Regions from separate parts of the Synechococcus sp. CCY9201 genome, predicted to be linked through region 1. Evidence: riboswitches for the same ligand, from Rfam matches in the RefSeq annotation. Region 1 holds a riboswitch; the other holds the start of a gene.
The links. Region 1 has a riboswitch for cobalamin ahead of VB716_RS00380 (HupE/UreJ family protein). Riboswitches for the same ligand answer to the same signal wherever they lie in the genome.
Positions count from the first base shown of each region.

Region 1 (15,666 bases):
AGTGCCGCCGGACCACCTGCTGTTGGGGTGGCACCGGTCTCGTAGAAACAACCCCGCGCCCCGGTATGGCAGGCCACGTCGCCAACCTGCTCGACGCTCAGCAGCAGGGCGTCTGCGTCGCAGTCGTAGCGAAATCCCCGCAGCAGCTGGAGATGACCACTGCTGGCTCCCTTGTGCCACAACTCCTGGCGCGAGCGACTCCAGTAGTGCACCTGGCCGGTCTCAAACGTGGCCAGAAGCGAGGCCCGGTTCATCCACGCGAGCATCAGCACCGCACCATCGAGCCAGTCCTGGGCGATGGCAGGGATCAAGCCATCGCTGGTGAAACGCAGGTGGTGGATGCAGGCGACGGGCCACTGTTCCCTCGCGCTCATGGCCTGGCCTCCTCGTTCGGATCGAGGGGCCACAGCACCCAGTCACCCTCCCCTCCACCAGCGGCCAGGGCCTTGCCGTCGGATCGCCAGGCCACCCTGGTGAGCGGCTGGCCATCGAGTTCGAGCACCTGCAGCAGGGAGCCGGCTTCGCTCCAGAGCGCCGCGGTGCCATCCCGCGATGCCGTGACGATCGGGGCCTCGGCAGGACCACAGGCCAGCGCCGTGATCCGATCCAGATGAAAGGGCAGCAGCACGGCGTTCCAGTCCTCCAGGCCATCCCCCTGACCGGACCACACGACAGCTGCCTCTGCGGCAGCCACAAGCAGCGCCTTCTGCCCGCTGGGCCATCGCCCCAGCGTCAGGGCGTGAATCTTGCCCGGCAGGTCAGCGACCCCCAGCATCGGTTGCTGAAGATCCCGCCACAGCACCAAGCGCCGATCCAGCAGACCCGCCGCCAGCCAAGGCGGATCCACGCCCCACACCAGCTGGAGCACGGCCGAGCCCGTTTCCAGTCGCAGAGGTTCCGCGCTGGCTGGTGAGGCCAGGGACAGGCTCCAGATCCACACCCCCTGGACGGTGCCCGCTGCCAGTTGATCGCCCGCTGGGCTCCAGCTCAGGGCCATCACCGCGCCGCCCGGGCTGCAGAGCGGCGGCAACCAGACCTGGTCCTCGCTGTGCCAGATCCAGACCTCCGCTCCCCTGGCCACGGCCAACAGGGGGCCATCCGGCTGCCAGGCCAGCTGGTCGATCCAGCCCTCGACTGCTGGCACGATCACCTGCACCGGCACCTCACCGTCCAGGCGCCAGAGCGACAGCACGCCGTCTTCGCCGCCTGCGGCCAGCCAGCGGCCACAGCTGGAGAATCCCAGGGCATCGAAGCCCTGACCGCCGGTTTCACTGGCCTGGAGCAGGGGCCAATCCACGCCGGCTGCGAAATCGACAAGGATGAACTCACCCGCAGCGCTGGCTATGGCCAGGTGGGCTGCCCAGGGTCCCCAGGCCAGGCCGGTGACGCAGCCCTGCACCCTGCCGCGAAGCTGCTGGCTCACCGGCCCCTTGGTCGTCGGCCGCAGCGGGCCTGAGCCTTCAGTCATCACGGCTGTTCCTGCTGTGCTCCAGCAACTCATTCAGCTGCCACCGCTGCGCCTCATGGGGATCGGGTGCCAGCTCGCCGACCAGCTCCCGGGCCAGGCGCTCGACCATCTGCGGCCACTCCACCTCATCGGTGCGCTCAAGCAGAACCTCCACCGAGAGCAACCAGGCCTGCAACACCCGAAGGTCACGGAGAACCCACTGCCTGCCCATGCTCTGCCGCTCCACGGATGGCAGCTCTCCGGCCAGCTGGTGAACAACGGCCGTCGTCAGGCTCTGCATCGACTGGAGACAGGCCCAGAGCTGCTCCTGCTGACCCCTCAGGCTGCCCCGGCGGCGCAGCAGCCCATCGTGCATCCGCTGGAAACGCATCTGCTCTACGGCTGAGGGTCCCTGCTCCCAGGGGTCCTGCCCAGCAACGTCCCGCGCATCCAAGGCCATCAGATCAGCAGAGGGTCAGGCCCCGGCGCCAGGAGCAGCGACATGACTCTTCGCCAGCGAACGAGAATCATTCTCGCAGGCTACGGTCCCGGGGTCGATCCGTCCTGCGATGCGGTGCAGCACCCGCAAGCTGGGGGACATGGAGCCATCGCACCAGCAGTGACCGCGCTCGTGCTGTCCCCGTGGCGCTCCAGGCCCCGTCCCCTCCTTGCCAGACAGGGCTTACGACCCGGTGGCAACTGGTGCGGATCCGCCAAAGCCACGACCGATAGAACCGCGCTCCCGCTCCCGCGCCGGCACAGACACCGGCCACAACCACCAGCGCCCCTGGGCATCGCCGGCGGCCAGATGGCGTCCATCCGGTCGCCAGGCCAAAACATTGAACCCGCTGCCCTGCCCTTCGATGGGCTGCATTAGCTGACCTCGCCCATCCCAGAGCGCCACCGTGCCATCGCTGGAGGCGCTCGCCAGCATGGTGCTCCCGGGCGCAAAGGCCAGGGCACTGACGCGCTTCTCATGCCAGAGCAGCGGTTCCGGTTGCCAGGCCTTCGAGCCCTGCCTCACCTGGGTCCAAAGGATCACAGCCTCTGCCGCCGCGCTGGCCAGCAACGGCGCCAAGCGCCCCGGCTGATCACTCCAGGCCAGCTGGCGCACCTTGGCCGGGAAGCCACTGAACTGCCAGGGCTCACCGTGGCAATCCTCCGGCCACACCAGCAGGGAACGATCCAGCATCCCGCAGGCCAGATGGTGCCCTGGCGCCGAAAACGCCAGGGCCAGTCCGGCCGAGCCGATGGGGTTGCGCGCCGGGGGTTCGGATGGAGCACTCCGAGCCGGCTGCCACAGCACCAGCTCCCCATGGCAACTGGCCGCCAGCTGCATCCCATCGGCACTCCAGGCCAGGGCCTGGATCGTGCCGGGGAGATTCATGGACGGCTCCTGCCAGCGGCGGCTGGCCCCATCCCAGAGCCGCAGAGACCGCCCGACCGCCACCGCCAGGAGCAGGCCACCGGGCTGCCAGGCCGCCGCGTCGATCCAGCCGCCCCCCAGCGGCATCGGTGCAAAGGCCAGGGGGCGCACGCCTGTGCCGCCCAGCTCCCACAGCAACAGCACACCACTCTGACCGGCGGCCATGAGGAACTGGCCGTCGTCGCTGAAGCCCACCACATCCAGGCTGCTGTCGCGCTCGCCCCGCAGCAGCTCCTCACAGCCGGCGCGGAAATCGAGCAGCAGCAGTTCGCCACCGGCGCTGGCGATCGCCAGAAACTCGCCATCGGCCGACCAGGCCAGGGCCGTGATCGGCTGCTGCAGATCGCCGCAGAGCCGTTCGCTCACCAGGGGTGCTGTCGGTGCCATCGCCAATTCAGGCCACGCAGGCGTGGAAGCCGGCGCGCAGGCCATCGGCATCGAGATCGCGTCCGATGATCACGAATTCGGTGCGGCGCTGCTCAGCCGGCTTCCAGGGGCGATCGAAATCGCCGTCGATCAGCATGTGCACCGACTGCAGCACATAGCGCTCGTCCTTGCCGTCCAACTGGATGATGCCCTTCATCCGGAACAGATCCGGACCGTGGCTGCCTACCAGATCGGAGATCCAGCTGCCCAGCTTCTCGAGGTCCATGGGTCGGTTCTCCACCAAGGCCAGCGAACCGACGGCATCGTCGTGCTCATGGTCGTGCTCCTCGGCCAGAAAGCCCGGATCGAGGCTCAGGGCACGCTCCAGCTCAAAGGCTTCCACGCCCAGCAGCTCCTGCATCGGCACATCCGCCTTCTCACTGGTGAGCAGACGCGCCACGGGGTTGATGGCACGCACGCGGCGCTCGATGGCCTGGCGTGCCGGTTCGTCGACCAGATCCCGTTTGTTGAGCACGAGCACATCGGCAAAGGCCAGCTGCTCCTGCACCTCTTCTGTGTCCCAATGCTGCTCGACGTGCTTGAGATCGACCAGGGTCACGACCGCATCCAGCCGCAGCTCGTCGCGCAGATCCTCATCCACGAAAAACGTCTGAATCACAGGCGCTGGATCGGCGAGGCCAGTGGTTTCGATCACCAGATGGTCAAAGCGGTCGCGCCGTTTCATCAGGTTGCCGATGATGCGGATCAGATCACCGCGCACGGTGCAGCAGATGCAGCCGTTGTTCATCTCGAAGATCTCTTCATCGGCATCCACCACCAGCTGATTGTCGATGCCCACTTCGCCGAATTCATTCACGATCACCGCCACCTTCAGGCCGTGCTCATGGGTGAGGATCCGGTTCAGCAGGGTGGTTTTGCCGGCACCGAGGTAACCGGTGAGCACGGTCACCGGCAGCCGCTCGGCAGCGGGAACAGGGCTGGAGAAGACCATGGAGGGGCAGGGGAGGCAGTGCCCCATATAATGAGAATGGTTCTCGTTTTAGCAGGTTGCACACCTGGTGCCATGCCCAAGGGTCACCACGCCCATCCATCCGATCAGGCCCCGATCAGGCCCGGCAGGCCCTTGGGCCCCGGCAGCAGGCCTGGTCCGTTGCCGCAAATTGCCCAACGGGGAGAGCGTTGATGCCCCCCTGGAGCGCGACGACCGTCACCTCACCTGCGTGAGCTGTGGCCACAGCGAACCAATGCCGATCTGCCTGGCGGGAACCGGCGGCTTCGGCCTGACCAAGGTGCTGCTGCAGGGGTTCAAGCCCGTGTTCCACACCTTCAAGCCCCACGGCCTCTGCAGCTCCTGCCAGCAGGGCAAACCTCTCGACCCATGGCTGACATCGTGATTGTCGGGGCCGGGCCCCAGGCTCTCACCCTCAGTTGTCTCTTGCTCCAGAAACGACCGCGGCTGCATCGGCGCCTGCGGATCGTGGACCCCAGCGGCCGCTGGCTGAGCCGCTGGCAGCGACAGATGGAGCGCTACGAGATCCCCTGGCTGCGCTCACCCTCGCCCCATCACCCCCATCCAAACCCCAATGCCCTGCGGAACTTTGCGCACAGGCAGCAGCGCAGCCGCCAGCTGGAGGGTCCCTATGGCCTCCCCCACACCGATCTGTTTGCGCAGTTCTGTCGCCAGGTGATCGCCGAGTACCAGCTGAGTGAGGGAGTGCAGCCCGCCCATGTGGAGCGCATCCGGCTTCCCCAGGTGGGCACCGGCCCGGCGGAGCTGGCACTCAGCGATGGCACAACCATGACAGCCGGCAGATTGGTGCTCGCCACGGGGAGTGGCACGCCTCAGATGCCCTCCTGGGTCGGGGAGATCGCGGGCAACCATCCGCCCGAGGCGCTGCAGCACAGCGAAATGATCCATCTCCCTTCGCTGCACCCACTGCAGGGCCAACGGATCCTGATCGTGGGAGGCGGGCTCACCAGCGCCCATCTGGCCCTGGGAGCGCTTCGGCGGGGTGCGCTGGTGCATCTGCTGTGTCGCAGGACCCTGAAGCACAGGCCCTTCGATGCTGATCCAGGCTGGCTCGGGCCCAAATACCTCAAGGCCTTTCGTGCTGAACCCTGCATGCAGCGGCGACATCAGCAGGTGCTGGAGGCCCGCGACGGCGGCTCCGTCACGCCGGAGACTGCCGCCCAACTGAGGCAGGCCCAACGCGCCGGAGCACTGCAGCTCCACGAACACTGCGAGGTGCGCTCAGCGCGATGGTGCTCCGATCAGTGGTCTGTGCTCTGCACCGATGGTCATGGACTTGAGCCCGATCGGATCTGGCTTGCCACAGGGCACCGCCAGGGCGTCAGCCAGCACCCGCTGTTGCGGCAGCTCCAGGAGCAGCGTCCGATCGACTTGGTCAACGACTGGCCCGTGCTGATGACTGACCTGAGCTGGCCAGGCAGCACCGTGCATGTGATGGGTGGTCTCACCGCCCTGCAGATCGGGCCCGCAGCCCGGAATCTTTTCGGTGGGAGGGAGGCAGCCCTGCGCATCTGCCGGGCTGTGATCAAACAATGATCAGCACCACCAGAACGGTGCACCAGCAGGGCTGTGCTGTTCCAGCGATCACAAGATTCCGCACTCAGTTCACGGGCAGGTTGCCGTACAGCTTGCAGGCCGGCTGCTTGGCCAGTTCGGGCTGAATGAATGACGCGGGACTTCTGGATGGCCGGCCTCGAGGGCGATGAAAGGCCTGGAGGCACTTGCCATCCAGCATCTTGCTTTCATCGGGATCCGTGAAAACCACCAGCCGGCGCATGCGCGCGTCGCGGTCAGTTGGCTGGGGCTGTGGTGTATGGCCCTTGCCATAGCTGTGTCCGTGCGCGAGCGACACCCTCTCTTGGCCCGTGGTGGCGACAGGCTCAGGCAGATCGTTCCTGTGCCAGTCAGGTCCCTTCGTCTAGCTGCCGTGCATTGCAGCTGCCATGGCCAACAGGGGAACGCTCAGCCTTGGCTGCAGATCACCCCCTGCAGCACCTGCTGGGCATTCCGTCTGCAAGGCCAGCAACACATCCCCATGGCGCTCACGGGCTGTGATCACCAGGGCCGGTCGAGGCTTGGCCGCAGGCCCATCCGTGAATGGGAAGGCGACCAGCACGATGTCGTAGCGGCTCAGCATCAGCCGGTGCCGGTCCCGCGGCGTCTGGGGTTTGAAGATGTCCGCCAGTAAGGCAGCCACTTGGTGCTCCGCAGAACCAGCACCAACCCAGATGGCACACCAGTCGCGGTGATAGCCGAACGACACCGCCGTTGAGCCCCGGTGCCGCCTGCGCTGCGCAAGGGTCGCGCAGCGACTCGGGTCAGCCCTTGCGCGGTGCGCAAGCCGGGGCAGGCCGGGTGGCGTGATCGCCGGCCCCAAGGCCCGCCTTGCCCATCTGGCCTCAGCTCCTGAGCACTTCTGGCGCCTCGGGGCAGATCAGATCAGCCGCCCTGCGGGCATCGCTGAGCACCTGCAGCAACACCCGGGGCGATTCGCGTAGCAGCTCGATCCAGTGGCCCAGATAGGCGGCGTGATTGGCCATGGCACTGCCGATTTCCAGGCGATCGCCCAGCAGCACCGCCCCCAGCTCGGCGACGAGCTCCTCACGGGCATAGGCCCTGCCGCCATCGCCTTCGGCGCCCATGCCGCCGGAGAGATCCCGGGCCAGCCGGGAGCCATGGCCGGTGGAGTGAATCGCCTCATGGGCCCAGGTGGCATAGAGGGCCGCTGCTGAATGAAAGGCCACGCGCTCCGGCAGCTGGATTCGATCCGGCAGCGGCAGGTAGCAGGCCCGATCGCCGCCAAAGCGCACCCGCACCGGCCAGCTGCTGAGCACGGCCTCAGCTGACGCCAGCCGCTCGGGCTCGGGGCGCTGGATCACTCCCTCGACCTGGCGGCGCTTCTGGATGAGCCCTTCCAGGGCCTCGCCCTCCAGATCGGCGGCATTGAAGACCGGCACCGGCCGATAGCTCACCCAGCTGCGCCCAGGCCCCGCAGCTTCCTGGCCAGCACCCCCACTTCCGCCCGTGCCTGCCGCATCAACTGGAACAGCCTCGGCCAGCTGGCCTTCGCCCCGCTGATGCACCTGGGGCCGCAGCACGTGCACGGCTTTGCTGCCCTTGCGGGGGAAGACCCCGAGCGCCTTGGCCTCGGCAAAGCCGCACCAATAGGGCAGGGCTGAACCCCGTAGGTGCATGCCCAGGGTGAGCAGCACCGGATTGGCACCACGGTAGCGACGGCCGGAGAGCAGATTCACGTGGTGCCCGCCTGCAGCGGCATCCCACTCGCGCCGCCAGGGAGTGGTGCCCGCCTCCAGCAGGGCGAGCAGGGAGGCCACCAGCTTCTCCTCTGGCGAGACCTTGGGGCCGGACGTGCCTTTCGGTGTGGAGGTGGATCGTGATGTGGAAGCAACAGCCACGGGTGGCAAGCGCAGGACCGCAAGCGCCAGCGCGGCCAGCGACAAGGGCCGGCCGCAGCGCTCACAGAACCCAATGCCCCCAGGCGTCTCATTTCCTGCGGCGGGCCGGCTTGGGCCAGCCCTTGCGCGGTCGCGCAGGCTGAGGACTCCTGCGCGACGACTCGACTGGGATCAGCGAAAGCCCGTCCTCCATTTCGCGGTGGGTGACTTGACCCTCACCAAAGCGAGAGCCCTTGAGCACAAGGCCCTGGAGGACCGCCCTCGTCGATGAGGAAGACAGCATGGGCCGAGAAGAGGGCTTGATTCGCACCGAACGGATTGATCGCCTCGCCCTGCGCCGCAGCGAGCGCTGGAGCTGTCGCTGCACCACTGCGGCGACCTCAGTTGAGCGAGCGGGCCCGGCGCTGCTTGCGGGAGGCCTGCTCGATCGCCTTCAGCTCCTCGGCCTCCTCCAGCAGCTCACCGGAGAGGGCCTCGAGATCGTCGGCGGCATGCCGCAGCTGGGCACTCAGCTTGAGCCCCTGATCAATCGAGGCGCTGTAGGCCGCAGCCGCCTGATCAATCTCGGCGAACAACTCCCTGTACTCCTCCGGTGGATTGGTGTCCCAGTCGGGATAGGCCGCAGCGGCCTGCTGCAACACCGTCAGGGCTGAAGACCAGCTGGCCTTGAAGCGGAAATCGAGATGGCGCAGATCCACATTGGCTCGCTTGAGCTCCTTGGTGCTGGTGACTGTTGCCAGGGCAAACACCTGGCGCCTGAGGTCGGCCAGCGTCGGTTCCTTCTGCCGTGGGGAAGACTTGCGGGCCATGGTGCTCACTCAACAAGGTCCAGGCCCAGCTGCTCACCGCCCCGCAGCTGCTCCAGCTCTCGGCGCAGGGCCTGGCTGGTCTGACGTTCGATCCTGAGGGCTTCTTGCAGCTCGTCGCGCTCACGTCGATAGCGGTTGGAGTGGGCGACACGGCCGCCGAGGCTCTGGTTGTTCTTGGCCAGTTGCTTGCGGCGCTCCACCTCAGCCCCATAGGCACGCCGGAGAGCATCCAGCTCTTTCTGCAACTGCAGCTCCGCCTTGGATTGCTGCTGCTCGGAGCGTAGGGCCACGGCCTCCGCCTCCAGCACCTTGATGCGATTGCTGAGTCGGTCGACCTCAACCTGCTTGCCCTGCAGGGCCTGCTTGAGCTTGTGCAGGAGCGCACCAAGACGCGAGCGTTCTTTCTTCTGATCGAGAGCATTGTCTTCGCAGAGGCGGGCGTATTCCCTCAGTAGACCCGTGCGCCGCTGCAGGACCTTGGCGGTGCACTGATACTTGATGATCGTGATGACACGGCAGCGCTCCAGCTCGTCGAGATCCTGAACCGACTTGAGCCACCTCAGCTCGTCATAGTTGGTGCATTCGTGCCGCAACTCCTGGGTGGGGACATGGTTCTGGGCACCAATCAGCGGGAGGTTCCTGAGGTGAACCTGGCCGTACCAGTAGTCGAACTCGTCCTTCTGGTCCTGACCTCCGAACATCACCGGCCTTGCCTGACGAACGATCGTTAATCCGTCGATCCTAAGTAGCCCCATCGCTCCGCACTCTCAGGACAGGGGTGCTCGAGGCACACCGCGACGGCGCTCCAGCCGCAGGATGCGCTGGGCGTGGAGGTCGTTCTCCGGCGTCCATCCCGTCTGCGGTGGAGCATCCAGCGGCGACTCAGGCAACGAGGTTTTGCGCTGCGGACGGTCGAGGGTTGCCAGCAGCAGCAGGACAACCACCAGTTCAGCGGCCAGGAGCAGGTCGATCTGGGCCATGGGACGGAAGGTCTCCGCGAAGGAACGACTCAAGCCTCCACCCCCTCTCGAGATTCGGATCATTTCTCCTGCGAAGAAGCAGTAGAGGTGCGCACATCCGTCATCAAGACCATCCGCGGGTTCGGCCGAGACCCTGTCCCACAGAAGGGATGCCAGAGGCGTACAGCATGGGGAGCGACCAGGGCGGCAGCGAAACGGGGGGCGCGCTGGCGTTGTCGGTGTGTGGGTCTGTGAACCTTCCGGGAAGGCGCAGCCCATAGCCTCCGGCCCAAGAACCCAGGACTGCCAAGCCCTCACGCCAGGATTATGCAGCATGCGCATAGTTCTGCAGCCTGATTCGCTTTGGGGCTGGGTGCCGCAGGAGGCAGGATTGACCCTGACTGGCCAGCCGTATGGTTTCCCTACCCCCCACCTCGGATTTTCCGCCTGATCCCGAGCCCCTGAGCCGGGAAGATCTCAACAGCGTCTACCTCGAGCTGCGCAACTCCTATAAGAGCTTGATGATCAGCCGCGGGCAGTACAGAAGCCGCTCGATCAAGGCGCGCGATGAAACCGCCACGCTCAGGCAGAACTTGCTGGATCTCGCTGCCCGGGAAGCTTCCGTGCGCAGCGACATCTATCAGATGCTGGAAATCGTCACGGCGATTGCCGGAGATCTGGAAGATGCGGGTGATGACATCGTCAATGAATTCGGCCGCTACAAGCTCGGCCGCAAGAACTTTCAAGGCGGTTCCTTTCTCGGTGGCCTGGTGCAGGCCGTGATCCGCTTCATCAACCGCTGGACCCACACCAAGGAGCGGGTGGTGCAACTGGATCAGAAGCGCCAGGAGTTCATCGAGAAGACCAAGGATCTACCCCCACCGAGCCTTGGAGGCAATGGCCATAACGGCCCCGTGAATCCGCCGGAGCCGACCCCACTCGCCAAGGTGGAGATCGTGGACAGCGCAGCGGCCCAGCAGGTCCGGGAGGCCAAGGCTGATGGGACAACTCACTGACACCCTGCGGGCCACGTTGCGGGACCTGGCCCAGTCTGACGCCCGCCTCTACCGCGGGCTGCAGCAGGAGCTGGGCGACACACCCCAGGCCACCAGCCAGCCACCACCGGTGCTGGAAGGGGACGCCCCTGCCAGTCGGGAGGAGCTGGAGCATCTCTCGATCAAGGTGCTCTGGGAGCTGTGCAAACAGCGGGGTATCAAGGGTCTCAGCAGGGGCCCGGTGTCGAAACAGGTGGAATTCCTGCTCAGTCACCCCGATGGACCGCCCCTGCGCAGCGCCCTGCCGGTCAAGGCCGCCAAGGGCAGCAAGAGCGGTGCCGGTGCGGGCAAGCCGGGGACCAAGGCAGCTTCCGCAGAGCTGCAGGTCTTCGAGCAACGACTCGATCGGCTGGAGCAACTGGTGCTGCTGATCGCCCAGCAGGTAGGGGTGCCACCGGAGGCAATCGAGCGGCTGTTGCCGCCGGCGGCTTCGGAAGCCTGAGACAGCGAGGAAGCCCAGCGTGCCTGGGGGCGCTTGATTCGCTATTCGCGAATGCCACATAGCCCCTGAGGCCTTGGCCCGCTCACCCTCCAATCCCCAGCTTGTGCTGCGTCCGCAGGATCTGGTGGTGCTGCTGCGCCTGGCCCTGGATCCAGGCCCCGCGCCCACCGATGCGGCCCTCGGCGCCGAGCTGGGCCTGACGGCTTCGGAGACCCATGCGGCGGTGGTGCGCACCAGCGACCCAGCGCAGAGGTGCCCGCCGATCACCGCACGCCTGCTGTCTGCCACGGCGATGTGCAGGTGGGCACCATCAGATGAATGGGTGCCGCAGAGGCACCACCTTCATGGCTTCGGCCCCTCGACCAGCCCCTGGAACATCACCAAGGCATCGACGTAACCCAACTGCTTGTGGCGAAACGCCCCTGGCAGGGTTCCCACCAGCTGAAAGCCGTTGCGCCGCCAGCAACGGATGCCGGCGCTGTTGGTGCTCACCACCAGGTTGAACTGCATCGCCCGGAACCCCAGCCGCCGAGCCAGCTGCAGGGAGTGCTGGCAGAGGCGGCTGCCGATTCCCTGGCGGCGGCAGTGCACCGACACCACGTAGCCCGCGTTGGCGACATGGGCGCCGAGGCGCAGGGAGTTGGGCCGGAGGTAGTACGTGCCCAGCACGGCCCCGGCCACATCCACCGCCACCATCACCGCCTTGCTCTGCCCGACCCACGCCACCTGGGCCTCTTCTTCTGTGATGCCTGGGTCGTGGGGGAAGGTTTCACCAGCGCGGAACACCGGCTCCAGCAGGGCCCACACCCCAGGCCAGTCGGCCGCCGCATAGGGGCGGATCTTCAGGGGCGAGGAGAGCGCAGCCAGGGAAGTGGGATCCAGGGGATGGTGATCCTCGTCCTCCTCCAGCTGGTGAACCAACCCGCCTTTCCGATCAGCGCATCAGCAAGCCGATCGGCCCCAGGGCTGCCACCCCGCCGCAGACAGCCAGCAGCACGCACACGCCACGGGTCCAGGCCAAGGGCAGACGCCGCAGCGCCAGGAAGCTGCCGCCGCTCACCAGCACTGAGCCACTGAAGGCCCCCAGCCACCAGAGCAGGGCGGAGCCGTCGGCCGGAGCTTCCAGGCCGTGCAGCATGGCGTGTACCGCCACCGCTGCGGCCACCAGGGCGGCGCAGGCACCCAGCTGGGGGCTCTGCTGCGAGCGGAGACTGCGCAGCACCAGCACGGCCACCGCCGTAATCGCCAGGGCTGCGAGGAATTCCTGGGCCGGCAGGGTGCCGCCCATCGCTCCAAACACACCACCGCCGATCGCCCCAGCCAGAGCCCAGAGCAGCAGCTGCGCAGAAATGCAGGAGGCGGCGGCCCCGACGCCGACCAGCAGCAGCAGGTGATCGACACCGCTGATCGGGTGCAGGAAGCCGGCGGCGATGCCGCCGTGGGCGATGCCATGGGCCTGGGCGGGCTGATCCAGCAGCAATGCCAGTGCTGAGGCCGCGCCAAACAGGGCCAGAGATCGGGCAGAAGCAGAAAGGGTCATGATGGAATCCGGTCCGCGCCGGCGAAGAAGGGGCTCAACACGGCGAGCGTTCTGGCTGAGAGGGCCATGGCCCCCATCACAGCTGCGGGACAGCGCCGGACTCGGCTCAGGAGAACCCTGCGCCCCACCGGACTTTCCTCGTTGCCTCCAGGGAGTGACCCACTGGAACCGTGATCTCCATTGTGGGTCCGGCTGGCTGCAGAGGCATCACTGTGGGTGGCGGACCAGCCAACCGAACATCAGCAACGAGGCGGCGGTGATCCAGCTGCCGCCCACCCGCAGGCCGATCGCCAGCCAGCGCGGATGCGGCGGTGCCAGAGCCTGCGCAAGCAGAAGGCTCAACACCGCGATCGCCACGGTCTCCCCCAGCAGGGCCGCCAGCGCTCCTGAATGACCGGCCAGGGCCGATCCCGCCACCAGGGCGAACAGCCCCGCCAGGCCAGCAGCGAGGGGCAGCAGCTGCGCCTGCCGCAGCCGCAGACCGAGGGCCACCAGCAAGCCCAGGGCCGCCAACAGGCCTGTGCAGACGACGGCCAGCAGCAGGGGCGATGGCAGGCGCAGGCCGATCAGGCCCCCCAGCAGCCAGGCCAGCGGCAGCAGCAAGGGCAGGCGATCGCTGCAGGGCTGGCGGGCCTGCACGCCCAGCAGCACCAGGGCGATCACCAGCAGCAGCTCGGTGGGCTCCAGAAACAGCCGCGCCATGCCATCACCCCAGGGCCCGAAGCCGGAGGGGGTGAGATGGGCGAGGAGCGCGATCACGTGAGGGCCTGCTCCAGGAACCACAGCCCCACCAGCGCCACCACCCCACCGGCCCCTTGCACAAAGCGCCGACCACCGGGCCAGCGGCGCGTTTCTCCCAGCAGGATCCCGAGCAGATGCAGCAGCCCTGTCGCCAGGACAAAGGCCAGGCTGTAGAGCAGGGCGTTGCTGCCGGCCGGCAGTTCCGCGCCATGGGCATGGCCGTGAAACACCGCGAAGGCGGAAACGATCAGCGCCGCCAGCCACAGGGGCGGTCGGAGCTCGAACAGCACCATCAGCCCCATCACCAGACCCGAGACGGCGATGCCGATCTCCACCCCCGGAATCGGAATGCCCAGTAGACCGAGCAGCCCCCCGAGGGCCATCACCATGGGGAAGGCCACCGGCAGCACCCACAGGGCCGGTGGGCCGAGCACCGCACCCCAGAGGCCCACGGCCACCATCGCCACCACGTGATCGAGGCCCGAGATGGGGTGAAGCAATCCGGCCACGAAACCACCACCGGGGTGTGCATCGGCATGGGCCCAGACAGACATCGGCACCAGGGCCAGGGCGACCCCGGCCAGCCAGGCCCATGGCCAGGTGGTTCGCGTCATCGATCTCAGGCCGTTGCCTTCCATCCTCAATCGGCTGACGGTCACCGAGGACTTCCCCTACTGCGGGTGCTGGGAGCAGGGCATCCAGAGGGAGCCCATGGCATGGACGCCGCTGCAGCCGAGTTTCCGGGCTTGCTCCAGGGCCTCCTCTCGGGTGGGGTAAGCCAACAGGTTGGCCGGCAACTGGCTATCGGAGCTGTGGTGGTGCTGATGCAGGGCACCGGCAGGAGCCCCCAGGCGCTGCGGGCCCATGCCTTCCAGGCCTGCCCACCAGACCCCCATCACATTCACTCCCGCCACCAGCACGCCCATTCCCACCACACAGGCGTTCAGCACACCCATCCCCACCACGCCAATGCTGATGACGCCCATCGGCACCACGCCGATGCTCACCACCCCCATCGGCACGATGCCGATCGAGATGATGCCCAGGGGCGCTACCCCGAAGGCGATCCGCTTGGGCTTGTCCCCACATTGGGCCATGGAAGTGCTCATCCTCAGTGGGAGGGCCCGGAGCCCTGGCCATCACCGTGCTCGGCACAGGGCATCCACTGGTTGCCCATCCTGTGGGCGCCCGTGCAGTTGAAGTGCAGCTTGGCGGCTTTCTCCGCTTCTGCCTGAGTGGCGTACATCGCCGGGACGCCGCCCGAACCTGCGGCTGGAGCGGCCAGAGCGGCGGCGGAGAACAGGAGGTTGGCTCCGATCGCGGCTGCCGCCTGCACGCCCCACGGACTGAAACGGTGCGACATGGGACGGGTGATGAGCGCAGAGCGCCTGCTGGACCGGCAGCCTAGCGAAAGTCTCCAGTAATCCGTGATCAGTGGACAGTTGCTGGCAGGGCTGCTGTCGCTTGCCGGTGCCTACGCTTGAGCAGCTTCCATGGACTGGAGGGTTCAGGTTGTGCCCTTGAGGGGATCGCTGTCATCGGTGCCCATGCCGGGCCTGCGCATCGGCGAGGTGGCCAGGCGAACAGGCCTCTCCGTCAAGACGATCCGCTTCTACTGCGACGAGGGACTGCTCCAGCCCAAGGCTCGATCCGCAGCGGGATACAGGTTGTTTGATCAGGAGAATCTCGCTGAGCTGACGATCATTCGGGCGCTGCGAGCGATGGATGTATCGATTCCCGAGCTGGCGAAGATCCTGGAGGTCCGGCGAGCTGGTGTCTGCAACTGCTCTGTCCTGAAAGACAGCATTGCGACCAGGATGGCGTCGATTGACCAGCGGATCTCCGAGCTCAGTGCCATGAAGGATGAACTGGCTCGTCTGCTCGGCAGCTGGCAGGACTGTGGGGGCTCCAGGCTGCAACGCTGAGCCATGGACTTGCCCTGTCGCTCCGCTGAAGCGTGAGGACCCCATGCCCAACAGGAAGGCGCCCCGTGGGGGGCGCCTTAGCACCGGTTGCGGCGGTCACGTCCTCACACCAGGAACTGCCGATCGGGTGTCTGTGGTTCATGCATGTCCTGTCTGGGGCCTGGCAGGGAAGGGAAGGAGATCACGTCTGGGAGAAGAGATGCTCGGGGCTTGACCTTCTCGGCTGTGATCCCGGCTCGGGTTATACAGCCCGGGGGTTCATCACGCGGGAATCAGAACTGGCGTATGGCTCTCTGCGGTTACGTGATGGCGTTCGCGCCGCGCCATCACGTTCACCTGTTGTGTGTCGCATCGTTGGCGCACCTCCTTTGTGCACACCGGCTCGGGTGATCCCTGGCCGGACTCTGTTGGAGGGTGAGGGTCGGGTTGGCTACCGGGCCTCCCCTCAAGTTCAAAGTACGCCTTCTCTGCGGCTGTGGGGGGTTGCTG
Region 1 is NZ_JAYGIC010000002.1:11,084-26,749, forward strand. Features, by position in the region: gene hisI (phosphoribosyl-AMP cyclohydrolase) at 1-374, opposite strand, end outside; gene VB716_RS00305 (WD40 repeat domain-containing protein) at 371-1,468, opposite strand; gene VB716_RS00310 (hypothetical protein) at 1,461-1,838, opposite strand; gene VB716_RS00315 (WD40 repeat domain-containing protein) at 2,130-3,260, opposite strand; gene VB716_RS00320 (GTP-binding protein) at 3,268-4,251, opposite strand; gene VB716_RS00325 (hypothetical protein) at 4,421-4,654, shown strand; gene VB716_RS00330 (FAD/NAD(P)-binding protein) at 4,639-5,826, shown strand; gene VB716_RS00335 (hypothetical protein) at 6,209-6,487, opposite strand; gene VB716_RS00340 (ArdC family protein) at 6,690-7,625, opposite strand; gene VB716_RS00345 (hypothetical protein) at 8,087-8,515, opposite strand; gene VB716_RS00350 (hypothetical protein) at 8,521-9,216, opposite strand; gene VB716_RS00355 (hypothetical protein) at 9,283-9,528, opposite strand; gene VB716_RS00360 (hypothetical protein) at 9,888-10,490, shown strand; gene VB716_RS00365 (hypothetical protein) at 10,474-10,971, shown strand; gene VB716_RS00370 (hypothetical protein) at 11,045-11,368, shown strand; gene VB716_RS00375 (GNAT family N-acetyltransferase) at 11,314-11,892, opposite strand; gene VB716_RS00380 (HupE/UreJ family protein) at 11,906-12,511, opposite strand; cobalamin riboswitch at 12,535-12,699, opposite strand; gene VB716_RS00385 (phosphoglycerate kinase) at 12,719-13,270, opposite strand; gene VB716_RS00390 (HupE/UreJ family protein) at 13,267-13,866, opposite strand; gene VB716_RS00395 (hypothetical protein) at 13,924-14,349, opposite strand; gene VB716_RS00400 (DUF3721 domain-containing protein) at 14,364-14,615, opposite strand; gene VB716_RS00405 (MerR family transcriptional regulator) at 14,800-15,177, shown strand.

Region 2 (15,666 bases), on a different contig from region 1:
GAGCGGAGCATGGCGGGCGAGCGGAACTGGCTGTGAGAGCAACCTACCGATCCGGCTCAGCTGTCTCCGTTGGAGGCCCGATTCACAGCACGATTACCGTTGGTGGTGAGGCTTTCGAGCTGTCGCCGCACATCTTCAATGGCCTGGTTGAGCTGCTGCACCTTGTCGTGCAACTGGGCCTCGCTGGGGCTGCCATCGGCTGGTCTGGAGGTCAGGCCCTCATCCGAAGATCCGCTGTCCCCGGCTCCAGCGCCCTGCAGGCGTGAGAGGCGCAGCAGTCGCTCCTGCCGCAGTCGCTGGCGGCGGCGATCCGCTTGATTGAGCAGCCACCAGCCCAGTCCTGCCGCCCCCAGTGCCGCACCGGCGAAGGCGCTGAGCACCAGACTGCTTCTGCCATAGCCAGGGTTGCCGCCTGCATCCGGACCCGAGGAACGGCGAGAGGTGGACATGGGCTCTTCCGGTACGGGAGCGACGAACCTGAGCCTAGGCAGCAGCCCCGAGACTGCCGAACAAGCGAAGGACAACGTCGCCGATTCCCGGTGAGAGCCTGCCGGCCGGATCCAGCTCAGCGTCGATGCAGGCGCAATAGACGGTGAGATCCGGGAAAGCTTCAGCGATGGCACTCAGACCGGGACGGGCCGCCAGGGTTGAGATCACCCGCAGCCGCTGGCCCTCCACGCCCCGCTGCTGCAGGCGCTGCAGCACGGCGATCAGGTCGCGCCCATCGCCGATTTCCGGGGCGTAGACCAGCACCCCCACCCGGGAAGCGATCACCGCGGGCAGGGCGTCGAGTGCCCAGAACAGATCGCCGGAGCCGGTGGGTTGCACCGCCACATGGGCCACCGTGGCGACGGGCAGCACGGTCTGGCCTCCCTGCCAGAGCCCCAGCCCGCCCCGCAGCATCGGCACCACCAGCACCGGCACCGAGGCATCCACCACCGTGCCTTCGGTCGAGGCCAGGTCGGTCTGGACGGTCACCCGCTGATGGGGCAACCAGTCGCGCAGGGCTTCGTAGGTGAGCCAGCGTCCCAGCTCGGCCATGCCGGTGGCAAAGAGGGCGGGCGGGGTCTGGGCATCGCGCAGCAACGTGAGCCAGTGGCCGATCAGGGGATGGGGTGGCACCACCACCCGCAGGGACATGCTCATGAACAGGAGGCCGTTGCCAGGGGTGCTCGCGCTGGCGAACCCCTTGGCATAACTTGAAGGGCCACCGTACCCGCGCCGTGATGCTCCGCCATTGTCTGCGGTTCCTGGCCCGTTGTGGCGGCTGGATGCTCAGCAGGAAGGCCCCACTCGCTCTGCTGCTGAGCACGTTCGTGCTGCTCGCCGGACCCGCCTGGCTCGGCGGAGCCCTTCCAGCTGGGGCGATCACGGCGCCGGAGCTGCGCGGCCAACGGTCCGTCCAGGACCTGCAACCGGACATGCACGGCCGCGACCTGAAGCAGCAGGAATTTCTCAAGGCCGAGCTGCAGGGCTACGACCTCAGCGACACCGATCTGCGGGGTGCCGTGTTCAATTCCAGCAACCTGCGCGGCGCCAATCTGCAGGGGGCCGACCTGGGCGATGTGGTGGCCTACGCCAGTCGGTTTGATGGTGCCGATCTGCGGGACGCCCGGCTGCGCAACGCCATGCTGATGCAGAGCCGCTTCCGCGATGCCGAGATCAGCGGCGCCGATTTCAGCGATGCGGTGCTCGATCTGACCGAACAGAAGGCCCTCTGCAAGCGAGCCAGCGGCTCCAATCCAGTCACAGGCGTCAGCACAGCCGAAAGCCTGGGTTGCCGCTGAGCAAACCAAGCCGAGGCCAGTCGAGCTATGGCCAACCAGACCGAAGCCGACCAAGCCCAGGTGAGACGAATCCCATGATGCGTTGGATTGCCATGGCGACCGCTGCAAAGCCCGCTGCTTGTCTGACCGCATAGATTCGAGCTCCGGTTTCGGAGGGGAACAGCCTCCGGAGGTAACGGGGAAAGTCCGGTGAAAATCCGGCGCTGTCCCGCAGCTGTGATGGCTCCAGTCCTGGAGCCCAGCCAGAACGCCCACCGGTTGCTCTCTCGATCCCGGCGCGGACCGGACCCCTGCATGTCTTTCCCTGGTTCCCAGGAGGGCTCCGGCCCCCTCTGGCTTCGCACGCCACAGCCCCCGGAATCTGTTGCCCCAGTCCGACGTCTTCGCTCCAGTCTCCTGCCGCTCTGTGGCCTGCCGATCCTTCTCCTGGCTGGTCTGTTGCTGTCGGGGCCGGCACAGGCGCACCATGCCATGGAGCTGATGGGGCTGAAGCCCACGCCGATCCATGGACTGATCAGCGGCCTGGCCCATCCGCTTCTGGGTCCCGACCATCTGCTCTTCCTGCTTGCCCTGTCGCTGGTGGGGCTGCAGCAGCGTGCCACCTGGATGGTGGCCCTGCTGGCCACCGGTCTGGGTGGCAGTGCTCTGGGGCTGGCCTTGCCCAACCTGCCCGGAGCCGAAGCAGCCGTGGCGTTCACCCTCACCCTGGTGGGCCTGGTTCTGCTCGACAGGCTGCCCCGATGGGTTCTGGTGCCTGCCTTTGCCTTGCATGGCTACGTGCTGAGTGATGCCGTTCTGGGTTGGACGGCCGGTCCGACCGGCAGCTATCTGATCGGCCTGATGCTCAGTCAGATGGCTCTGCTGCTGGTGTCGCTCTGGGCGATGCGCCGTGCCGCTGCCAGCCTCACCCCGACCCGCCAGCGCCTGATGGCGGCCGGGCTGATCGGCTGCGGTGGCGCCTGGGCCTGGTCGAGCCTGGTGGGCTGAACCCAACCATGGCCCCCTTGAATTCCCGCCTTCCAGTCACGGTGGTGACCGGCTTTCTTGGCGCCGGCAAGACCACCCTGCTGCGCCATCTGCTTCTGAACAGCGGTCAGCGTCTCGCCGTTCTCGTTAACGAATTCGGTGATGTGGGCATCGATGGATCGCTGCTTCGCGATTGCGGCTTCTGCCCGGAAGAGGAAGCCGAAGGCCGGTTGGTGGAACTGACCAACGGCTGCCTCTGCTGCACCGTGCAGGACGACTTCCTGCCCACCATGACGCGGCTGCTGGAGCGCTCGGACCAGCTCGACGGCATCGTCGTCGAAACCAGTGGCCTCGCCCTGCCGGCTCCGTTGGTGGATGCCTTCCGCTGGCCTGAGATCCGCACCCGCACGCGGGTCCATGCCGTGGTCACCGTGGTGGATGGTGAAGCGCTGGCGGCTGGCCATGTGGTGGCGGATCCGGCTGTGCTGGAGGCGCAACGCCTGGCGGATCCGAGCCTGGATCACGCCACGGCGATCGAGGACCTGTTCGAAGACCAGCTCGAGGCGGCGGATCTGGTGCTGATCAGCCGAGCCGATCGCATCAGCCCAGACGATCTCGATCGCCTGCGCCAGCAGCTCCATCCACGCCTGCGCAGCGCCACGGCCGTTCTGCCGATGCAGCGGGGTGACATCAGCCCGGAGCTGGTGCTGCAGCTCCGCCGGCCAGACGAGGCTGACGCTCATCAGCACGGCGAGCACCTCGACGACGACCACGACCACCATCCCGACGACCACGATCAACACCACGACCACGCCCACGTGGCGATGGGATCGGCGGTGTTGCGCCTGGCCGGCGACTGGTCGCGTCAGCAGGTGGAGCCAGCCATCGCTGAGCTGATCCAGCGCCAGGGGCTGATCCGGCTCAAGGGTTGGTTGTGGCAGCAGGGCCGTCCACGCCCCCTGCAGATTCAGGCCGTGGGTCCGCGTCTGGAGTGCTGGTACGAAACCGCCCCCTCCAGCCAGCTGGCCGGCGAGCCTGGGCTTGAACTGGTGGCCCTGGGGCTGGGTCTCGACGCGGAGGCCTGCAAGGTCTGCCTGCTCGATGCACTCGACTCTGCCCCTGCACCTTGACGGTGATTCAGTCGAGGGGGATATCACCTCGGGCGCAGAGTCCATCCCAGCAGAGGGAAGCATCCGCGCTCCAGGTGCTCTCCACCTCGCGCCAGCCTCCAGCGGCCTGGTCCTGGCGCATGCGCACGCTGCCGGATCCGTCGTGCTGGAAGTCGTAGCGGCGCTCACCCACCTGCAGCTGCCAGCGCTCACCGATGCTCATCACCGTCATCGCGCAGGGTTGCCAGGGCCCATCGGCCAGGCGGCAATCAAGACTCACGATCGGAGAGCTGGAGCTTGATTCCGGATCGGAGCCGCCAGGATCCGCCTGGGCCGGCAGTGCAGCGATCGGTCCAAGCAACAGCGCCAGCATCACCACCGGTTGCCACAGATCCAGCGATGGAGACACGGGCAGCACGGCGGGGCAGCTGGTACCCCTTCAAGCTGACTACCGCGGCTGTCAAGGGGGCGATGGGCTGCCAAGATTTAACAAATCTCCGACAGCCCCGGTGCCCCTCTACAGCGCTCGCGTTCAGGTGTCCCTGCGCCCCTCGGTGCTCGATCCGGCCGGCGAAGCCACCCGGGCCGCCGCTGCCCGCCTGGGGGTCGATGGAGTGACGCGGTTGCGGATCGGCAAGGCGATCGAACTGGAGCTGGAGGCGCCGGACCGCGCCACGGCGCAGGCCCAGGCTGAACTGCTCAGCGATCGGCTGCTGGCCAACCCGGTGATCGAGAACTGGACCCTCGACCTGCAGGAGCTCGGTTGATCCAGGCGGCTCCAAAGCGCTTCGGACCAGGCTCGGCTTCACCCACTCGCAGTACCCGCACCCCACTTCCCCCTCATGACCATCGGCATCGTGGTGTTCCCCGGTTCCAACTGCGACCGGGATGTGCGCTGGGCCATGGAGGGCTGCCTGGGTCGCTCCACCCGTTTCCTCTGGCATGAGGAGCGCGATCTCGCCGGGCTGGAGGCGGTGGTGCTGCCCGGAGGCTTCAGCTATGGCGACTACCTGCGCTGCGGCGCCATCGCCCGGTTCGCGCCGGTGCTGCAGGAGGTGCTCGCCTTCGCGGAGCGGGGCGGACCGGTGCTGGGCATCTGCAATGGCTTTCAGGTGTTGACGGAACTGGGCCTGCTGCCTGGGGCGCTCACCCGCAACGAGAAGCTGCACTTCCTCTGTGAACCCAGCCGCCTGGAGGTGCAACCGGGTCACTGCCGCTGGCTCGGCGGCTATGGAGCCGGTGAGAGCATCACCCTGCCGATTGCCCACGGTGAAGGTCGTTATCAGGTGGAACCCGAGCGGTTGAAGCAGCTGGAGGATCAGGGCTGCGTGGTGTTGCGCTATGCCGACAACCCCAACGGCTCCGTGGGCAACGTGGCCGGCCTTACGAATGCCGGTGGCAATGTGCTTGGTCTGATGCCCCACCCGGAACGGGCCTGCGATCCCGTCACCGGCGGCATGGATGGACGGCGCCTGCTGGAGGCGGTGGGCTCCTGAGCCAGCCCGTCTGCAGATGACGTTGCACCGCCGTTCCTTTCTGGCTGCGCTGGCGGGAGCTGGTGGTGTGGGGATGGCGGCGGCGGTCCGAGCGGCAGGGGTTGGCCCAGCAGATGCCCTTTCCCAAGGACCCGCCGGGCAGGCACCGGCCCTGCCCATGCCACCGCCCCTGACGGCCGGCAGCCGGCTGGTGGCGATCGCACCCGGCACCTGGTGGGAGGATCCCGAATCGGAACAGACCAGCCTGGAAGCGCGAATCGCGAGCGCCGGCTGGGAGCTGCTGGTGCCGCCAGCGACCCGTCAGCGCTGGCACTGGTTCTCGGGTACAGACCGCCAACGCTGCCTGGCCTGGGAGCAGGCGATCGGTGACCAACGGGCGGAGGGCGTACTGGCCGTCACAGCCGGCTGGGGCAGTGCCCGGCTGCTCGAGAGTGGCTGGCAACCGCCGCCTCGGCCGATCTGGCTGATGGGCTTCTCCGATGCCAGCGCCTTGCTGCTGGCCCAGTGCGCGGCTGGTCTGGGCGGCGCGATCCATGGGGGCCTGCACGGCGACGCCGGCCAATGGCAGCGGCTGGTGCACCTGCTACGGCGCCAGCCGGTCGACCCCCTCCAGGGACAGGGCTGGCGCAGCGGCATCACGGAAGGGCCCCTGGTGGTGACCAACCTCACGGTGGCGACGCATCTGATCGGCACCGCTTGGTTGCCGGATCTGCGGGGGCGGATTGTGGTCTTTGAGGATGTGGGTGAGGCCCCCTACCGGGTGGATCGGATGCTCACCCAATGGAGGAGCGCCGGGCTGCTGGCAGGGGTGGCCGGCATCGGACTGGGCCGCTTCCAGTGGACGCCAGACGACGTGATGCCTGGCGATCTCTCGATGGAGGAGGTGCTGCGGGAGCGCCTCGGTGATCTGGGCATCCCCCTGGTGGGTCGATTGCCCGTGGGGCATGGCAGGCCGAATCTGGCCCTCCCACTGGGCCATCGGGCCCGACTGGAGGGCGGCGCCGGAACCCTGGCGCTGCTGTGAAGCAGCGCTGCGGCGCCAGGTCTGGACGCCAGGCATGAAAAAGGGCCCTCACGGGCCCAGAACCTTGAAACCAAACGACAAGTAGCTGATGCAATCAGCAATGGGAAAAAGTTCAGCTGCCTCCAGGACAGAAGCTGCCTGCTCTGTTGGGATCAGCCCAACCTGAACGTTTCAATCTGATCGGCTGAGTTGCGATCAGTTCACTGCCGCAAAGAAGTCCTTGCTCTTGACGGGATCCGGATTCATGGTCTTATCGCCAGGGGTCCAGTTAGCGGGGCATACTTCATCCGGATTGTTGCGGATGTGCTGGAAGGCCTGCAGCAGGCGCAGGGTTTCATCGACGCTGCGGCCCACGGGCAGGTTGTTGATCGTGCTTTGCATGATCACACCATCGGGATCGATGATGAACAGACCCCGCAGGGCCACGCCGGCCTCTTCATCCAGCACCTCGTAGGCGCGGGCGATGTCCTTTTTGAGGTCGGCCACCAGGGGGTAGGCGATATCGCCGATGCCGCCGCTCTTGCGCTCGGTCTGAATCCAGGCCAGGTGGCTGAACTGACTGTCGACCGAAACACCCAGAACTTCGCAGTTGCGGCTGGAGAATTCGCCGTAACTATCAGAGAAGGCGGTGATCTCCGTGGGGCACACGAAGGTGAAGTCGAGCGGGTAGAAGAAGAGCACCACGTACTTGCCGCGGTACTGGGACAAGGTGACCTCCTGGAACTCCTGGTCGATCACGGCGGTGGCTGTGAAATCAGGAGCGGGCAGACCGACGAGCCGGGACATGGCGGAAGCGAAGTGGGTATCAGAAGGATTGAAAGTCCAGCTGGCAGAAGCGAACAGACTCGAAGCGCGGTCCCAAAATCCCGACCTCGAGCCTGTCCCAATGCGAAGTCGTATCGGCTTCCAGTTGGACTTCAACAATTTATCACGGATCTCGCGTGCCTCGGCGAAGCAGGGCCTAGCGGCGCCGCCATAGGCTGGTGCTACAAGACGCGATGACCCCATGGGCTGGGATCCCCTGATCCTCCGTAAATTCAGCACCACCGGTCATTTCCGGCTGCTGAACCAGCTGCGCAGCGAACTGCAGGCCCATCCCCTGGAGCGGCAGGTGGAGACCGATCCCGCCGCTGGAGCCGGACGGGGCAAAGCCGTGATCCGCACGGTGGCCGTCCGTCGGGGCGGTCAGAGCCAGGGCCGAATCCGTCGCCCCCAGGCCCGTATGGACAGTGGTGGCGCAAGCCTGACCTCCTCAGATGCCGGGCAGTCCTTCCGTGATCGGCTCAACGCCATTGAAATGCGCTGATGGGCCGGCAGGTTCTGCTTGGTCGCCAGGATCTGAAATGAGTTGTTTGCGGTTCCTGTACGGTCACATCACGATTCTGAGACCGCTGGCCTGCCAACGAAAGTCTTGAATTTGCCGTCTGCTTGCCTGGTAGATTGTTAATCATTCAGCAGGTCAAAGATGGCTTTCTGCAGATCCTTCGACTGCTCCAGCTGGTCAAACACCCAGGCCATTGCCGTGGCAGGTTTCTCAAAACCAAGCTCTTTGCAGAGCTTCTGAATGATGACAGAGTGATCCTCATAAAGCGAAAGATCACTGACATTCCGCACGCTGAGGTGGCTACCAACAAACTGCCGCGAGCTGGATTGAACCGGGGAGAGGTCTGACGAATTCATGGCCATCATGAAGGATTTCCTAATTTAGATCAGCTCTCGCAACCAATGCCAAGCCTTTCAGTCGCGTGAAGGCCGCATTCAGCAGACTCAGCGAGGAAGCAGACACTCCAGCTCCCGAAGGCGGTGTTCCAAGGCCTCGATCTTTTCCAGGTAGGTGAGGGCAAGGGCCATGCCGGGGGGGTTGAGGCCAAACGTATTGCGCAGGTCTGCGGCACGACGCGCCTGGTGAATCGTGCAGGAATGAAAGCTCCAGCCCGACGCACTCACTCTGGTTTCGAACACACCGAACTGCACCAACTCCACCACTTCCCCATGCTCCAGGCCTGAGGCCGCCAGTAACTCCTCCAGCTCGACTCGGCTTTCGCTCTCCACCGGAATCAACAGGTCATCAGCCATGGGTCGTAGCTCCAGGGAATGAGGTGCGCGGGTTGAAGGAGGTGGCAGCAGCCAGCTCACGATAGAGCTCCCGTTCGCGGTCGTCGATCTGCTTCGGCATCACGATCTGCAGCACGCAATAGAGATCGCCCGCCCCCTCCTTGCGCTTTGGCAGCCCCTTGCCGGTCAGGCGAAGCTTCTGGCCGGCCTGAGCGCCCTCCTTCACCGTGACACGCACCTGGCCATCAAGGGTTGGGACCTCGATCTCTCCACCCAGGGCCGCTTCCCATGGGGTCACCGGCAGCTCGAGGTAGAGGTCATGCCCCACGGCGCGAAAAAGTGGATGGGGCTGGAGGTGGATGTCGAGATAGACGTCTCCCGCCGGCCCGCCGCCACTGCCTGCCAGGCCCCGCCCGGGAATCCGCAACCGCTCTCCATCGATCACTCCCTTCGGCACCCGAATGCGCACCGTGGTCGAGGCACGCTCCATGGTCCCGTCGGGGCGCAGGCGAGGCTCCTTCCGCTCCAGGGTCACCTGGGTGCCATGGCACACCTCTTCAAGGCTGAGGTTGGCCACAGCCTCCACATCCTGACCGCGGATCGGAAAGCCAGGCCCCCCCTGGTGTCGCCGCTGCGCCGAACGGAAGCCCATCTGCTCGAACAGATCGGCCAGATCCACCTCCTCGCCGGCCTGGCCCTGCCAGAAGCGGGTATCCCAGTCTGGTGATGGTCGGAAGTCTTCACCGGGGCGATGGCGACCCAGTTCGTCGTAGGCCCGGCGCTTTTCCGGGTCGGAGAGGGTCTGGTTGGCCTCACTGATCTCCTTGAACCGCTCTTCGGCTCCCTTTTCCTTGGAAATGTCCGGGTGAAATTTGCGGGCCAGTCGGCGATAGGCCTGTTTGATCTCGTCCTCGCTGGCCCCACGCTCGACGCCGAGAATCTCGTAATAATCCTTGAACTTCATCGCGACTCACTCCTGATCAATGCCGGAAACCAAGTTCGTCGCTGGAAGATGGCAGCGGTGTTTGAGCCGTGGCCAGCCAGGCAAGGTTCCGTTGCACGTCTGCCAGTAACTGGTCGGCCATGTCTTGATTGAAGCCGGCTCGAATCACGAAACGCAGCACGGCACGGTCTTGCAGGTTGGCCGGAAGTGTATAAGCAGGTACCTGCCATCCACGAGAGCGCATCATTTTTGAAAGGTGAAAGACCGTCCAGTTCTTGATGCTCGGATCACACTCCACCGCGAACACGGGCAGCTGGCCGCGGGGATGGCTCACCAGCCTCAGGGGTTCCATCGCTGCCAGGCCATCGGCCAGGTGACAGGCAATCGCTTCGAGAGAGGCCATCCGCTGGCTGTACCCCTGTCGCCCCAGATGCAGGAAGTTGAAGTATTGACCCACCACCTGGGCGCCTGAGCGCGAGAAGTTGAGCCCGATCGTGGGCATCTCGCCGCCGAGGTAATTCACATTGAAGCGCAGCTCTTCCGGCAGATGGTCACCACTGCGCCACAGCACCCAGCCCACCCCGGGCAACACCCCCCCATACTTGTGGCCACTGGAGCTGATCGAAACCACCCGCGAGAGGCGGAAGTCCCACGCCCAATCCGGCGAATTGAACGGAGCCACGAAACCACCGGACGCCGCATCCACATGGATCGGAATGTCAAGACCGCTGCGCTGGTGCAGAGCATCGAGAGCGGTCTGCAGGGCGTCAATGGGTTCATAACTTCCATCGAACGTGCTGCCCACGATGCCGACCACACCGATGGTGTTCTCGTCGCATTGCTTCAGGGCTTCCTCGGGAGTGAGGTGCAACCGGTTCTGCTCCAGGGGCACCAGCCGCGGTTCCACATCGAAATAGGTGCAGAACTTCTCCCAGCAGACCTGGGTGTTGATCCCCATCACCAGGTTGGGGCGCGAGGCGTCCAGACCAGCTCCCCGGCGACGCTCCCGCCAGCGCCACTTGAGAGCCAGTCCCCCCAGCATGCAGCCTTCACTGGAGCCTGTGGTGGAGGTACCAATCGCTTGATCAGGATCGGGCGCATGCCAGAGATCGGCCAGAATCTTCAGACAACGCTCCTCGAGTTCAGCGGTCTGGGGATATTCATCCTTGTCGATCATGTTCTTGTCGGCGCATTCCTCCATCAGGCGCCGCGCCTCGGGCTCCATCCAGGTGCCCACAAAGGTGGCCAGATTCAGCCGTGCATTGCCATCCAGCATCAGATGGTCGTGCACCAGCTGATAGGTCAAGTCTGCCGGCAAGCCCTCTTCGCTCAGGCGGTCGCGGGGTACGTCAGCAGCCGGCTTCTGATGACGGAGGCGGCTGCCAAGCTGGGACGTGAGATCCAGCTGAGACGAACGCATGCGCTGGGCCACTGAAGATTGCCTGCAGGGTTGTCTCAGTATTTAAGTCGGAAGGCATCCCCCCATCGGCCCATGGTTCCTCACCATCGCCTGCTCAGTTACACCCTGACCCAGCCACCAGCGGCCGGGGAGGGCATCAGGCTCGGTCTCTGGCAAGGCACGGGTTCGGCTGCCACAGCTGATGCGGTGGAGGAGAACCTCCTGCGTCTGGAGCAAGTCTGTACCCATGCTGCCAGCCTTGGGGTGCAGCTGCTGGCCTTCCCGGAGCTCTACCTGAGCGGTTACATCGTGACGCCGGATCTGGCACGGCAGCTGGCGGAGCCGCTGGATGGAACCAGTCTCCAGAGGGTGGCGGCAGCCGCCCGCAGGAACGGGCTGGCGGTGGCCTGTCCCTATCCGGAACGGGCTGTGGTGGCCGGAGAGGAGCGCTTCTACGACGCCATTGCCCTGTTCGATCACAGCGGCCGCCTGTTACGCAACTACCGAAAAACCCATCTGTGGGGACCCGATGAAAAACGCTGCTGGCATCCTGGGTACCTGCATCCTGAAGAGGGCCCTGCCTTTTCGGTGCACCCGGTGAACGGGATCTCCGTGGGCTTGCTCAACTGCTACGAAGCCGAGTTCCCCGAGCTCTCCCGGCGACTGGCACTGGAGGGGGCCCAGCTGATTCTGATTCCGACGGCCGCCGACACCTGGGCTGAGCTGAGCACTGGCCAGCGGACGACCCAGCCGTACCCCGATGTCTCGAGAACCCTGGTGCCGGCCCATGCCTTCCAGAACGGCTGCTTCGTGGCCTACGCCAACCGCTGCGGGGAAGAACACGTCAATGGTCAGGTCAAGGCGGCGTATCTGGGCAACAGCATCATTTGCGGGCCCCACGGCGACACTCTGGTGGCTGCCCGTGCCGAGCCCACACTGTTGATGGCTGACTGCCTTCCTGGTGACTACGGCCCAAGCCATCCAGAAAACACCACCTATCTCAAGGATCGGCGCACGGATTTGTATTGAAACCGGCCTCCCCGGCAGCGGGCACCCGACCAGCCACGAGACCGGCCAGCTGGGCGACATGGCTTGGCCGGCCGGTGCTCAGCTCACTGGATCGCCGGTGTGATGGTGCTCATGGGCAGGGGGTAGCGGGCGTGCTGCACTGGGCACCCAGCTCCGCCAGCCAACCGCGCAGCTGTTCGATCGCTTCAGAGCGCAGGCGGTAGTAGATCCAGCGGCCCTCCTGACGGTCGTCCAGCAGCCCGGCCTGCTTGAGCACCTTGAGGTGGAAGGAGAGCTTCGACTGGGCCAGGCCGAGGTCGGTGGTGAGATCACAGACGCAGCGCTCGCCGCTGCCGAGGGTTTCGATCACCCGCAGGCGCAGGGGATCGGCGAGGGCCTTGAGCAGCGCTCGGGCCTGGTCGGCCTGTAGAGAAGAGCGGGCAACAGCGCCGGGAGAGCTCATGTGCATAGCGATACCTATTGAATCAATTCTAGTTGATTTATGGTCGGCACACCCCGTGCCTTCCGGATGACGATCGGCATCAACGGCTTCGGTCGCATCGGTGCATGAACCAGCACACCGATCCCACCGCCGTGCCCTGCAAGGCTGCCGGTGTCGACCTGATGCTCGACTGCAGCGGTCGGTTCAAGACAGCCGAAACCCTTAGGCCCGACTGCGCCGAACCGGGTCTGAAGCGGGTGATCGTGGCCTGCCCCGTGAAGGGGGTGATCGCCGGCGAGGAGGCGCTGAACGTGGAATTCGGCATCGTCACCAAGCTCGGTGGTGCTCGGCACTGCTGGTGGGGCTGTCGAAGCTGAGCAGCCTGCGGCTGCCGGTGCCGCAGGGCTGACGCTCCGCCGCCAGAGTGCAGGACCCATCCCCTGATCGATGACGCCGACCCGTGAGCAAATCCTTGCTGCCTCCGCCGGCTGGGTGGCGGTTGTCCTGAATGTTCTCCCCGGCCTCGGGGCCGGCTATCTCTATCAACGCCGCTGGAAGGCATACTGGATCACATCAGCTCTCGCCACCGCCTGGTTCGTATCTGGAGCCGTGTTGGGCCAGAACGCCGATGCGGCAGCCGAGGCTCAGAACCAGTTGGTGGGGCTGATCGGTCTGGTGCTGTTGGCCACCGTCACCGCAGCAGAGGCGGGCCTGGCCGTGAAGCGGGTCCGACAGAGCAGCTGACGATGGGTCTGCGGAGGGCTCTCAGCCCAGGTACCAGCGCAGCAGCGCCAACACCTGCCCGGCTGGCCCATGACCCGTGATCCACTCACCAGCAACCGCCGCAGCAAAACCGAGCATGGCGACGCGGCCATTCAGCCGCTCCACGCCTGCCAACGCTGCTGCATTCCAGGGTCGGCTGGTGGTGAGTCCTTCTCCGAACCGCTCCAGCGGCTCGTAGTGGAACGAACGGTCAGGCAAGGGAGTGCTGCGGAGGTGCTCAGAGCCTATGGGTCCGCCTGCGCGGGCCTGCTCACAGAGGATGTCAGTGGTCACAATCCAGGGAGGCAACGCGCAGCTCCTGGAGGGTGCGTTGTACGGGCGCGAGGAATGGGAGGAGGGCCAGGCTCTGCCCCAGAGCTGCCGCCACCGCAGTTGAGGGTGTTGATCGCGGCGAAGAAGGGCTCTGAATCACCGGCCGGGCGCGACGGCACCACCACCACGGCCACGGCATCGTCGAAACTCACGATTGTCAGCCGGTCGGAAGCGGTGAGCTGCTCCATCAACCGCTCGGTGAGACACTGCAACCAGCGGAGACACCGTTCTCCCGGGGGCGGGGATCGAGACGGTGCCGCTGATGAGACGCTTCATCCCTCGCAGCCAAGCCAGCGGCTGGCCGCCATGTGGCTGGCTGCCACCGGAATGCGACGAAGCGCGAGATGGGGGAGACGGGGAGCCCAGGGAATCAGACCCCTGAGCAGCAACGCGCGCAGAGGAGCGGGTCGCGGAAGGAGCATGAAGCGATTGAAGGTACGCAAGAGCCGGCTTGCCTCAACCCGGATTGGCGCTGTCTTCCGCATGGGCCCGCAGCTCTGCGAGGCCATAGACCCCGCGATCGTCAGACAACGTTTCGGGTTGCAGCAGGGGAAGCAAACCCGGCCCACCAGGAGGGGAAAGGGCTGGCCACAGCGTTTCAGCGTCTGTAGAGACCAGCCCCCGGAGCTCCGAAGCCAGCACCAGGAAGAACACCGGCACCGGATGCAGGCCCACCAGCACCACCGGGATTGCCGAGCGGACGCCGCTCCAGCCCAGCGCCAGCCTCACCGAAACCGGCCCCCGGCAAGACACCCGCACCCGAGGCCGGCCCACCGAAACCACCAGCACCCACTCCGGGTTCTCGATCCAGGCCTGCCCCTGCCGCTCCGAACCCAGCACCGGGAGCCAGTCCAGCTCCTGAAGCAGGACCCCCAAGGCCGCCTGGATTCGGCCTGGCCAGCCCCGATCCAGGCGCTGGCAGGGAGAAGGCCAGGCCAGCGGCCATCACAAGCCAGACGTTGCGGATTCCGGTCATGGCTCAGGCCTGGCGGATGCCCTCAAGACCTAGCAAGGGCTTCTGATCGGGGCCGGCCAGATCAGACAGGCTCTGACCCGATCGCTTCAAAATCTGTTACAATTCAAGAAACAAACCGCAATACCCATGACTGATTCTTCGACCCGCTTCGGCTTTGTGGCCTTCGCCGAGACCTGGAACGGCCGCCTGGCCATGCTCGGTTTCGTGATCGGCCTGGGCACCGAGCTGCTCACCGGCCAGGGCATCCTGTCCCAGATCGGTCTGGGTTGATCATCATGAGTACCGATTACACCGCTGCCATCACCGGCTTGATTGCTCTGGTCGTGGTTCTCACCGGGATGGTGACCTTTGTGCTCAGCCGCCCCAGCGATCTGGCACCGACGAACTCCCGCTGATCTTCCAGAGCTTCGCCCTGGCATGAATCCCTGACAACCCCTGGGCACAGCCTAGGGGTTTTCCGATTTCCAACTCTGGGGCAATTCCTTCCCTGGCTCCATCGCTCCGGTCGCAGGGCTTGGCAGCTGTTCAGCCTTTGTTGTGCTGATCAGCCACCAGCAGAAGACCACCCATGATCGCCAGGTTCTTGAGCAGCTGAATCCGCTCGCCGCTGTCATTCACATCAGCGTGGAAGAGCAGCGTGGTGGGTACAAGAAACACCAGCAGCAGCACCGCTCCCAGTCGTGCTTTCCAGCCGCTGATCACCAGCACTGAGCCTACGGCCATCAAGGCCATGGCGATCCCCAGCAACAACGGTGCCAGCGGCAATCCCTTGGCGGCAATGGCACCAGCCACGCCGGTGAAGCCCGTCAGCTTGCCGATCACCGCATGGATGAACACCAGGCACAGCAGCACCCGCGCGATTCGGTTCAGCAGGGAGAGACCCGATGGCTGCGCACGCATGGGTGTCGGTTCGTTGTGACGGCATTGTGGGGTGCCGCGCACTCCCTGGGTGTGCAGAACCCGGCTCTGCAACAACACACGACTGGCTTGCAGCTCACCGCCACCGAGCTTGGATGGAGGATGGTGTGAGCGGAGCTCCTGACGCTGGCACCTGGGGCCAGAGATCCAGTGGGGCTTCCCGTCGGATCCTGGGCACCTAGCTGGAGCGGTGGCTTCTGGGCCGGGCTCGTGAACGGTGCCATGGACGGGTGCCATGGACGGCGACGTTGACACATGCCAGGGAAGCCAGTGATCCGTTGAAAGTGATGGAGCAGGGGCCGGATCGTCAGCGCACTCCTGGCTGTTGCTGGGGTGGGGTGTCATCCATGGTCTGGAGTCTTCCGATTTCGATGGATTCACGATCGGACGGGCGACGGCCTCGGGAAATCGCGGTACATGCCTGACATCCAGACTGTGGCGATGGCCC
Region 2 is NZ_JAYGIC010000028.1:108,710-124,375, forward strand. Features, by position in the region: gene ilvD (dihydroxy-acid dehydratase) at 1-11, opposite strand, end outside; gene VB716_RS02910 (hypothetical protein) at 57-449, opposite strand; gene upp (uracil phosphoribosyltransferase) at 484-1,146, opposite strand; gene VB716_RS02920 (pentapeptide repeat-containing protein) at 1,272-1,787, shown strand; cobalamin riboswitch at 1,915-2,061, shown strand; gene VB716_RS02925 (HupE/UreJ family protein) at 2,226-2,774, shown strand; gene cobW (cobalamin biosynthesis protein CobW) at 2,783-3,883, shown strand; gene VB716_RS02935 (hypothetical protein) at 3,891-4,271, opposite strand; gene purS (phosphoribosylformylglycinamidine synthase subunit PurS) at 4,372-4,629, shown strand; gene purQ (phosphoribosylformylglycinamidine synthase subunit PurQ) at 4,705-5,358, shown strand; gene VB716_RS02950 (LD-carboxypeptidase) at 5,375-6,382, shown strand; gene VB716_RS02955 (peroxiredoxin) at 6,578-7,168, opposite strand; gene VB716_RS02960 (hypothetical protein) at 7,389-7,688, shown strand; gene VB716_RS02965 (hypothetical protein) at 7,826-8,062, opposite strand; gene VB716_RS02970 (chaperone modulator CbpM) at 8,150-8,458, opposite strand; gene VB716_RS02975 (DnaJ C-terminal domain-containing protein) at 8,451-9,401, opposite strand; gene VB716_RS02980 (glutamate decarboxylase) at 9,418-10,800, opposite strand; gene VB716_RS02985 (carbon-nitrogen hydrolase family protein) at 10,873-11,808, shown strand; gene VB716_RS02990 (ArsR/SmtB family transcription factor) at 11,918-12,250, opposite strand; gene VB716_RS02995 (hypothetical protein) at 12,355-12,606, shown strand; gene VB716_RS03000 (hypothetical protein) at 12,677-12,973, shown strand; gene VB716_RS03005 (chlorophyll a/b-binding protein) at 12,995-13,210, opposite strand; gene VB716_RS03010 (hypothetical protein) at 13,282-13,512, opposite strand; gene VB716_RS03015 (hypothetical protein) at 13,781-14,200, opposite strand; gene VB716_RS03020 (chlorophyll a/b-binding protein) at 14,427-14,570, shown strand; gene VB716_RS03025 (DoxX family protein) at 14,826-15,200, opposite strand; gene VB716_RS03030 (thermonuclease family protein) at 15,660-15,666, shown strand, end outside.
Region 2: another riboswitch for cobalamin. It lies ahead of VB716_RS02925 (HupE/UreJ family protein); the one in region 1 lies ahead of VB716_RS00380 (HupE/UreJ family protein).